Regions from separate parts of the Mesorhizobium sp. P170090 genome, predicted to be linked through region 3. Evidence: riboswitches for the same ligand, from Rfam matches in the RefSeq annotation. Region 3 holds a riboswitch; each other region holds the start of a gene.
What was found. Region 3 has a riboswitch for cobalamin ahead of AC3EML_RS23780 (CbtB domain-containing protein). Riboswitches for the same ligand answer to the same signal wherever they lie in the genome.
Positions count from the first base shown of each region.

Region 1: it holds a riboswitch for cobalamin, as region 3 does, so the genes downstream of both, metE (5-methyltetrahydropteroyltriglutamate--homocysteine S-methyltransferase) here and AC3EML_RS23780 (CbtB domain-containing protein) in region 3, are expected to answer to the same signal.
Region 2: it holds a riboswitch for cobalamin, as region 3 does, so the genes downstream of both, AC3EML_RS06270 (aromatic ring-hydroxylating oxygenase subunit alpha) here and AC3EML_RS23780 (CbtB domain-containing protein) in region 3, are expected to answer to the same signal.

Region 1 covers NZ_JBYNWH010000001.1:1,964,497-1,967,764, forward strand. Annotated here, with positions in the region: gene metE (5-methyltetrahydropteroyltriglutamate--homocysteine S-methyltransferase) at 1-1,733, opposite strand, end outside; cobalamin riboswitch at 1,828-1,975, opposite strand; gene AC3EML_RS09425 (adenosine kinase) at 2,384-3,268, opposite strand, start outside.
Region 2 covers NZ_JBYNWH010000001.1:1,257,223-1,260,490, reverse strand. Annotated here, with positions in the region: gene AC3EML_RS06270 (aromatic ring-hydroxylating oxygenase subunit alpha) at 1-1,237, opposite strand, end outside; cobalamin riboswitch at 1,355-1,556, opposite strand; gene AC3EML_RS06265 (DUF680 domain-containing protein) at 2,056-2,262, shown strand; gene AC3EML_RS06260 (DUF680 domain-containing protein) at 2,329-2,532, shown strand; gene AC3EML_RS06255 (DUF680 domain-containing protein) at 2,605-2,838, shown strand; gene AC3EML_RS06250 (ABC transporter ATP-binding protein) at 2,912-3,268, opposite strand, start outside.
Region 3 covers NZ_JBYNWH010000001.1:4,900,890-4,904,157, reverse strand. Annotated here, with positions in the region: gene AC3EML_RS23790 (aromatic ring-hydroxylating oxygenase subunit alpha) at 1-79, opposite strand, end outside; gene AC3EML_RS23785 (gamma-glutamylcyclotransferase) at 214-906, shown strand; cobalamin riboswitch at 974-1,168, shown strand; gene AC3EML_RS23780 (CbtB domain-containing protein) at 1,205-1,384, shown strand; gene AC3EML_RS23775 (CbtA family protein) at 1,400-2,203, shown strand; gene cobU (bifunctional adenosylcobinamide kinase/adenosylcobinamide-phosphate guanylyltransferase) at 2,196-2,708, shown strand; gene cobO (cob(I)yrinic acid a,c-diamide adenosyltransferase) at 2,710-3,268, shown strand, end outside.

The DNA.
Region 1 (3,268 bases), 2.9 Mb from region 3:
ATTCCCTTCACGGGCTTTTCCGTAAGCGACTGGGCGAATTGCCACCAGCGCACTGTCATCGGATTGCGCCTCGATACGTCGCCGAAAATGATGGGGGGACGCACGTAGCGCGACCCATAGCTTTGTACCCAGGCATGCTGGGTGAGCGCGAAGCCGGACAACTGCTCGCCGAAATGCTGTACCATGTCGTTTCGCTCGAACTCACCATGCACCAGCACGTCCAGCCCGATCTCTTCCTGCCAGCGAATTGCAGCCTCGATCTCCTTCTTCAGGAACGTCTCATAGTCGACATAGCTCAGCTGGCCCTTCGCATGAGCGGCCCGCGCCTTGCGTACCTGCGGCGTCTGCGGGAAGGACCCGATGGTCGTCGTCGGGAACGGCGGCAGCCCGAGTGAGCCGGCCTGGACTCTGGAGCGCTCGCCAAAAGCGCTCTCTCGTCGCTTCGCGCTGTCCTGAATGCTAGCGATCCGCCCCTGAACAAGCGGGTCATGGATCCTCGTGGATGTCACGCGCGTGGCGGCAGCCTCGGCAGACGCTTTCAACGCGCCTGCCACCGCATCCCTGCCTTGGGACAGGGCCCGGGCCAGCAAGACCAGCTCGTCGGTCTTCTGGGCCGCGAAGGCGAGCCACGACCTGATGTCCGCGTCGAGTTCCGTCTCCATGCGCAGATCAATCGGCACATGCAGCATCGAGCAAGAAGGCGCGATCTCGACGCGGTCCAAGGGCCAGCCGGCGACGATCGGTTTGATGCGGTCGAGAATGGCGGGCAGGTTCGCACGCCAGACGTTGCGGCCATCGATCAAGCCAAGCGAGAGCACCAGATCCTTCGGAGCGAGCCGAGCCACCGTTTCCAGCTGCTCGGGAGCGCGCACGAGATCAATATGCAGGCCGGCCAGGGGCAGAGAAATCGCGGTTTCGAGATTGTCTCCCAGCGACCCGAAATACGTAGCCAGCATGATCTTCAGCTCGGGCGCGGCTTTCGACAGCTGGCCATAGGCGAATTCGAACGCAGCTCGTTCGTTCGGGTTCAGATCGAGGACAAGCGCTGGCTCATCGATCTGCACCCAGTCGGCTCCCGACAGCTTCAGCCTCTCCAGAAGCTGCTCGTAAACCGGCAGCAGCCGCGGTAGGAGAGCGATGGGACCGAACCCCTCGGCAGGCGATTTCGCCAGCTTGAGGAAGGTGATGGGTCCAAGGATGACTGGGCGTGTGTGAATGCCGAGAGCTTTAGCCTCGAGGAAGTAATCGACCGGCTTCGATGACGAGAGGGCGAACGTCTGATCATCATCGAGTTCCGGCACAATGTAGTGGTAGTTGGTGTCAAACCACTTGGTCATTTCCATCGCGGTTACACCAGGTCCATGAGCCTCCTCCTGGTAACCAGCGTGTCCACAATCCTCCGTCTGACCCTGGTTGCCGCGCGCCATTGCGAAGTAGATGTCAAGTGGGACCTCGCCGCTATTCCAGCCGTAACGGGACGGAACGGCCCCGACCATGGCTGCGGTGTCGAGCACATGGTCGTAAAGCGAGAAGTCGTTCGACGGGATTTTCGACACGCCGCGATCGCGCTGCTCTTCCCAGCTAGCGGCACGGAGCGCCTTCGACGTCGTGAGAAGGTCGCCAGCGGACGATGTTCCGGACCAGTAGCTTTCAAGCGCGAATTTCAGTTCTCGCCGACGACCGAAGCGCGGCACGCCGAGCGTTGCTACAGGAATTTGCTGAGAGACAGTCATGTCATACCCCGGTGATTGGGGCGTCGGTGACAAGGAAGGCGCTAGCAGGCCGGCATCAACGCCGGGTTGCAGCGGCCACCGAGACACCCCGCCCGTGGACGTAATTCGCGTGGCAGGCCTCCTGGCTCGCGGGGTTGGCTCGCCGCTAACAGTTGCGGGGGCAGCGCCGGCATCGCACCGGCTTCCCTCTTAGCTCCGCTGCGGCAGCGCCGCACGCGAGAACCACGACACGCAGACAATCACAGCAGTTCGCTCTTTTGTCAATGACGCATAACGAAATGTTTATGTAGTTATGTGATCGCGCTTTTACGCCTTTGTCTAGCATTGTGAAATATTCAGTCTGCTGCCCGCATTCGGCATCGTGGGACGTGATCGCAAGTCAAGTCCGACGGACGCCGCGAGTTCTCCGTTACCTCAGGAACCTTACTGGCCTTCCCCAAGCTGAGCTTCTGGAAAATGCTGGTGACGATCTGGATGACGGTGAATGCCGTCATGGCAAGCACGCCTTGCACCGCTCCTCCAGCGAGCTTCACGGCAGCAGCATGGGTCAGTTCTCCGAAGCGAATGGCTGTCGCTATCAGCGAGCTTTGACACAGTTCCGCCACTGCGGTCATCGCGTCAGTAGGGCGGCTGGTTAGTTGCCGGCGCATCTACAGCAACCCAGCCCCTTCCGCCTCGCTGCGCAGATTCTGCCGCGGCCGTGGCCCGAGCTGCTGGATCACCAGCCCGGCGGCCAGCGAGCCGAGATCGCCGCAATCCTTCAGGCTGCGCCCCGAGGTGTAGCCGTAGAGGAAACCGGCGGCATAGAGGTCGCCGGCGCCGGTGGTGTCGACCAGTTCGCGGATCGTCGTCGCCTGAATGGTGACGGTCTCGTCGCCGCGCACGATCACTGAGCCTTTTTCGGAGCGGGTGACGGCGGCAATCTTGCAGTCTTTGCGGATAGCCGCCAGCGCCTCGTCGAAGGATTTTGTCTGGTAGAGCGACTTGATCTCGTGGCTGTTGGCAAAGACGATGTCGACAGTGCCCGAGCGCATCAGCTCGAGGAACTCGTCCCGGTAGCGGTCGACGCAGAACGAATCAGACAACGTCATCGACACTTCGCGCCCGGCCTCGTGTGCGAGCTTCGCCGTCTGCCGGATCGCCTCCTTGGCGCGCGGCGGATCCCACAGATAGCCCTCGAAATAGGTGACCTTGGCGCCCGACGCCTTGTCGGCCTCGACGTCTTCCGGCCCGAGTTCGATGCAGGCGCCGAGATAGGTGTTCATCGAGCGCTCGCCGTCGGGGGTGACGAAGATCATCGAGCGCGCCGTCGGCGGCTGGCCCTCGAGCGGCCTGGTGTCGAAGGCAACGCCCTGGGCATGGATGTCGTGGGCGTAGATTTCGCCGAGCGGATCGTTCGACACCTTGCCGAAGAATGCGGCGCGGCCGCCGAAGCTGGCGACGCCCGCCGCCGTGTTGCCGGCGCTGCCGCCCGAGGCCTCGATCGCCGGCCCCATGCGGCTGTAGAGCAGCTCGGCGCGCTTGGTGTCGATGAG
Region 2 (3,268 bases), 3.6 Mb from region 3:
TGCGCAGCGCCGGCCGGCCGCCTTCGGCAAGGCGCGGGCCGATGAAGGCCGCGTACCATTCGACGAACTGGATCACGCCGCCCTCATGCAGCTCCGAATAGGGGCCGGGCTCATAGGCCGGCGACAGGATGCCGAAGGCGTTTTCCTCGACGATGCGGCGGTCCTGGTCGTTGGTCTCGGTCCAGACATGGGTGAGCTCCTCAAGGTTGTAGTCGACGCCCTCGACCGCATCCTTGTGCACCAGCCACTTGGTCGTCACCGCGGTTTGCGTGGCGCTGATCGGCAGCACCCGGAAGGTGACCGCATGGTCGATCAGTATGTGGTTCCAGGTCGTCGGATAGTGGTAGTGCATCAAGGTGCCGATGCGGTCGGCGGCAACAGTGTCGGACAGGTTCTTCGTCACCGCGCGCTTTCCCGACATCGTGTAGCTGACGGCATCGCGCAGCAGCGGCGCGCGGGTGGCGCGGTATTGCCCGGCCGGATCGATGCGGAACTTGCTCGGCAGGCCCGCCGCCTCGCATTTCGCCCAGTGCGCCAGCATCTCCGGATCGCTGTCGGCGCCCTGCACGCCGGTCACCGTCGGCGCTTCGGGGAATGTCTTGCACAGCTCTGGATGATTGCCGGCGCAGTGATAGCATTCGCGGTTGTTTTCCCAGACCAGCTTCCAGTTGCCCTTCTCGATGATGGTGCTCTCGAAGGCGACCTTGGCTTCATTCAGCCGGTGCGGCTTGAGGTAGGGCTCTATCATGGCGCGCATCGGGGCAAAGTCGGCAGGTTCTTTCGCCAGGCAGATGAAGATGTAGCCGCCGACGCTCTCGCAGGCGACGGGCTTCAGGCCGAACTGGCTCTTGTCGAAACCGTCGGCCATCTGGCGGGCAAACAGCAGCCGGCCGTCAAGCTCGTAGGTCCACTGGTGATAAGGGCAGACAAGCTTTGCCGCCATGCCCTTCTCAGTGTTGCAGACACGGCTGCCGCGATGGCGGCAGGAATTGTGAAAGGCGTTGATGTTGCCCTTCTGGTCGCGGACCAGCACCACCGGATAATCGCCGATCTGCACGGTGATATAGCTGCCGGGCTTCGGCAGTTCGCAATCATGGCCGATGAACAGCCAGTCCCGATACCAGATGAGCTCCATGTCGAGCTTGAAATAGTCCGGGTCGGTGTAGAAGGGCTGTTCCAGCGAAAAGCCTTGCTTGCGGCCGTTCAGGAGCCTCAGCATGTCGTTGCGCGTATCCATAGTTCTGTCCTCGTGGTTTAAGGACTGAACTTGGTGGTGATGGAGGAAGGATCGGACGCAGGCCGGCGCGGCTCCGGACATGCACTATCCACCTCTTGACCGCCCACCGCGATCAGTCGAGTCTAGGCATCTCGGGCTGGTTTCCGGGCTCTGGAGTTGTCCTTGCGGACCATCGCGACACCTTCCCAGGCTCTTGCCCAGTGGTCTCCCGTTGCGACTTCAACTCCACCACCGTTGCGGGGGCAGCGCCGGATTCTGACCGGCTTCCCAATTCTCCGCTGCGTCGTCACGAAGCGGCACCTGAGATGCGATCATCTAATCACGGCAGCGATCGCGACGTCGGCATGAAAGCGACATCATATCCATGCGGCGCGACACGCGCGGCATACGCCCCGCCGACCACCGAAGGGCTGAGATCCTGTCTTGCGGCGCCATCATCGCCGTTTCGAATTGCTGCGGATCCAGTTCCGATCGGGGGCAAAAAGGGCTCAACGGTATCGAAAAGTTACTATTAGCAATCTCTAATCGAACCGAACGGTTCGTTTCTGTTGACAATGCGTGCAGGACGGTGTGAACGACGGCCCGGAAACCGACACCGGAGCGAACCACTCGGTTCGACATAAGCAACTGAAAACAATACAGTAAACAGCCATGAAGGAACTTCCTGGCACAATTTCAAGGTGCAGGACCGTGGTCCACACGGAACAACTTCGTGATTGGAAACCAGCCTATGGCTTTCCCACATCGGGGCTGTCCGAACGACGCGAATTCCTCCCAAGACACGCCGCTAGACGGACAGACAAACTGGAGTACTAAAAATGAAAAAGATCATCCTCACTGCCGCAGCCGTTTTGGCGATCACCGGCAGCGCCTTCGCCGGTAGCGACAATTACGGTTCCAATGGTGCGAACCAGCCAGCCGTCTCGGTCGACAGCTCGTATACGGCTTCCATTCAGAAGCCGGCGCACGCTGACAAGCAGCCTGTCGTTCAGGGCGCCGACCGCGACCTCTACGGCAATCGCTGATCCCGACCAAAGGAGAGCGGCTAACCCGTCGCTCTCGGATCCCAAAAAATTCAGGAGTGTTTGAAAATGAAAAAGCTCATCCTTGCTGCCGCCGCCGTTTTGGCCATCTCCGGCAGCGCTTTCGCCGGCAGCGACAACTACGGTTCCAACGGCGCCAACCAGCCAGCGGTTACGTGGACCGACAGCGGCCACACCGCTTCGGTTGAGAAGTCGGTTTCGACCGAGCAGACGCCTGCCCACGGTGCCGACCGTAACCTTTTCGGCCGTTAAAAGCCGGTTTCCCAGCACGCGGCGGGCTTATCCGCTGCAGCTGGCGACATCAGAAAAATTCAGGAGACTAAAATGAAGAAGATCGTTCTTGCCACCGCAGCCCTTCTGGCTATTTCGAGCGCTGCCTTTGCCGGCAGCGACAATTATGGCTCCAATGGCGCCAACCAGCCGGCCGCTGCCGTCGACACCACCCGCACCTCATCGACCGGCACCAACTCGGCGGTCTACAAGCTGCTGAACTCGTCGGACGACCAACAGAAGTTCGTTCCTCAGAGCAGCGACAGGGATCGGTTCGGCAACAACTAACAGCCGAAGCTTGAAAAAAGAGCGGCGGGCCTGGCCCGCCGCTCTTTTTTCATGCCTGTACGACGCAGCTATCTCAAGCCGCCTTCACTTCCACCGGCTTGAGCGAGAAGGAGTGCCCATCGGCGTCGAAGATGTGCAGGTCCCCGGCATCCGCGGTCAGCCGCAGCTTTGCCCCGCGCTTGACCTCGACATTGCCGGGCAGCTTGGTCACCAATGGCAGGTCGGCGCGACCGATATCGATATAGACCAGCTGCACCTCGCCGAGCTGCTCGACATAGTCCACCACGCCCTCGAAAAGATATTCCGTGCCGGTGGCGACCGACAAATCCTCCGGCCGCACGCCGAAGCTGACCGCCGCACCCTTGGCTGACGCCGGCGTTGCAATCGGCACCGTGGCCTTGCGGCCGCCGACATGGCTGACGATTGTCGG
Region 3 (3,268 bases):
AATAGGCCGATGACGGTAGCGTCGGTTCGGCCCGGCTCAGGCCGTTATAGGGGTCGCGCTCGCTCGGGTTGGGATGCATGGCTGGCTTCCTATGAAGCGTCAGCCGACACCCCGGCAAATCGTTTGTCAATCAGAGTGCCGCATTGCCGGTTGCAGGCGCGGCGCATAATCATGTCGTGGACATGGGACATTCGGAATTGGGGGGATTCGGACGTGGCCGCACGACAGATGTCGCTTACGCCGGAGCTGGTCGCGCGCTGCTGGCGCGAGAGCAGGGACCCCGGGCCTGATCCGGACGCGATGCATCTCGATGAAGCCGACTATGACGCGCTTCTGGATGAATTGCAGGTCGAACTCCCGGATAGCGAACCGCTATGGCTGTTCGGCTATGGATCGCTGATCTGGAAACCGGAAATAGATTATGTCGAGGACCGCGTTGCGCTGGCGCGCGGCTGGCATCGGTCCTTTTGCATGAACATGACGCGCTGGCGCGGCACCAAGGTCAGCCCCGGCCTGATGATGGCGCTGGACCGTGGCGGACAATGCAAGGGCGTCGCCTTTCGGCTGACCGACAATAACCGGCGCGAGCAGTTGGGCCGGCTTTTCCGGCGCGAAGTCACGCTGAAGCCGACAAGCTACCGGCCGCGCATGCTGAAGCTTGCAAGCGAGGCCGGACCGCTCAGGGCATTGGCCTTCGTGATCAACCGCAACGGCCTGACCTATTCCGGCCCGCTCGACGAAGGCAAGATCGTCGAAAGGCTGGCCACGTCCTGCGGGCACTGGGGATCGGGCGCCGACTATCTCTACAACACGGTGAAAAACCTTGAAGAGCGCGGCATTCACGATCGCCATCTGTGGCGGCTGCAGCGGCTGGTTGCCGAGCGGATCACCGCGTTGAACCCGTAACGCCGCATGGCGCATTCGCGCTGTTGGCCGGCGGAATTTGGTTTGCCGGATGCGGCCGTTTCAGCCTATAGTCATGCATGTCGTCGGTTCCGTTAGGGACCAAGAGGGAATGCGGTGAGGGCTGACTTGTTGCCCAATGCCGTGGCTGCCCCCGCAACTGTGTGCGGTAGTCCTCTCCAAGCCACTGAGGATTTTTCCTCGGGAAGGTGGGGAAGGGCGCTGATCCGCGAGCCAGGAGACCTGCCGGCGACAGGGAACTGACTTCGATGCCCTCGGGTGGAGGGCGAAAGGACAAGATATGAATACCGCTTCCGTCTCCCTCGGCGCATCCGTCTCCTCGCAGTCGCGCTTCATGCAGCTCGTGCTTAGCGCGTTTCTGGGCATTTTCGTCGTCGGCGTTGTCGGTTTCTCGCATATCGATGCGGTCCACAATGCGGCGCACGACTATCGCCATTCGATGGCGTTTCCCTGCCACTGACGAGGATCTGACATCATGAACCTGTTTCGCAACGTCGTGTTCATCGCGGCGATCGCAGGGCTCGTGGCGGGTGTCGCTCTCGCCTGCATGCAGGCCTACGCCACCGTGCCGCTGATCCTCAAGGCGGAGGTCTACGAAAAGGCTGGTGGCGGCCATGAGCATCAGCATGCCGCGGCGCCCGCCGCCAACGCTGCGGACACCGATGCCATGAGCACCGCCGCGCCGGCGGAAAATGCGGTGAGCAGCGCAGCACCGGCTGAAGCAGCCGCGCCGGCGGAGGACGAAGGCTGGGCGCCGGCCGACGGCTTCGAGCGTTTCGCCTTCAGTGTCGTCGCCAATATCGTCACCGGCATCGGCTTCGCGCTGGTCCTGGTGGCGGTTTCCGAGTTCGCCGGCGGCATCGGCAGCTGGCGCCAGGGCGTGTTCTGGGGCTTGGCCGGCTTTGCCGTGTTCACGCTGGCGCCGGGCCTCGGCCTGCCGCCGGAACTGCCGGCAATGCCGGCGGCCGATCTCATGCAGCGCCAGATCTGGTGGTGGGCAACGGTGATGACAACGGCGATCGGTCTTGCCCTTATCACCTTCCGCACGTCGGCGCCCCTGACCGTGCTCGCCGTCGTCCTGATCGTCGCCCCGCATATTGTCGGCGCGCCGCAGCCTGACAGTTTCGTAACGCCGATCCCGGAGGGCCTGCATCATCAGTTCGTGGTGGCGGTGACGCTGACCAATCTGGTGTTCTGGCTGGTGCTCGGCGCAGTTGTCGGTGTAGTGCGCGCGCGCTTCGCCGGCACCGCGACCAGCCTGCGCGACAGCTTTGCCTGATCGCAGTTTGACCTTCATCATCGGCGGTGCGCGCTCCGGCAAGAGCGCGCATGCCGAAACTTTGGCGACGGCGTTGCTGCCGCCATGGGCTTATATCGCCACCGCGCTAGCCTATGACGGCGAAATGCGCGAGCGCATCGCGCAGCACCGCTCGCGCCGTGGCGAGGGGTGGGCGACCATCGACGCCCCGCTTGATCTTGCCGGTGCGCTCGAGGCATTGCCGGACAACCAGCCGGTGCTTGTCGACTGCCTGACGCTGTGGCTGACCAATCATATGCTGGCCGATCATGATCTGGAGGGGGAGTGCCGGCGGCTGGCCGATGTGCTTTCGCGGCCGCGCGGACCGTGGTTCGTGGTCTCCAACGAAGTCGGACAAGGCATCGTGCCCGACAATGCGCTGGCACGCCGGTTCCGCGATGCCGCCGGCCGGCTCAACCAGCAGATCGCGGTCGTAGCTGATATGGTGCTTCTGATGGTGGCGGGGCTGCCGCTCAAGGTGAAATGAGATGACCGATATCGACACAAAAGACGAAGAGCGCCATCGCGCCAAGATGGCCAAGCGCAAGGCGGTGCAGGACGCCGAGGTCGCGGAAAAGACGGTCGAGAAGGGGCTGCTGATCGTCAACACCGGACCCGGCAAGGGCAAGACCACGGCTGCCTTCGGGCTGGCGCTGCGCATGCTCGGCTATGGCAAGCGCGTCGGAATCGTCCAGTTCATCAAGGGCAAATGGCACACCGGCGAGAAGGATGCCTTCGCGGCGTTTGGCGACCGCGTCGTCTGGCACACGATGGGCGAGGGTTTCACCTGGGAGACGCAGGATCTGAAGCGCGACATTAAGGCGGCCGAAGCCGCCTGGGCCAAGGCGCTGGAACTGATCGCCGATCCCTCGATCAGCCTCGTCGTGCTGGACGAACTGAACATCGCGCTGCGTTACGACTATCTCGATCTCTACAGAGTGGTGGCGGCGCTGAAAGCGCGGCGCGAAGGTCTGCATGTCGTCGTCACCGGCCGCAACGCCAAGCCGGCGCTGGTCGAGGCGGCGGATCTGGTGACGGAGATGGGCG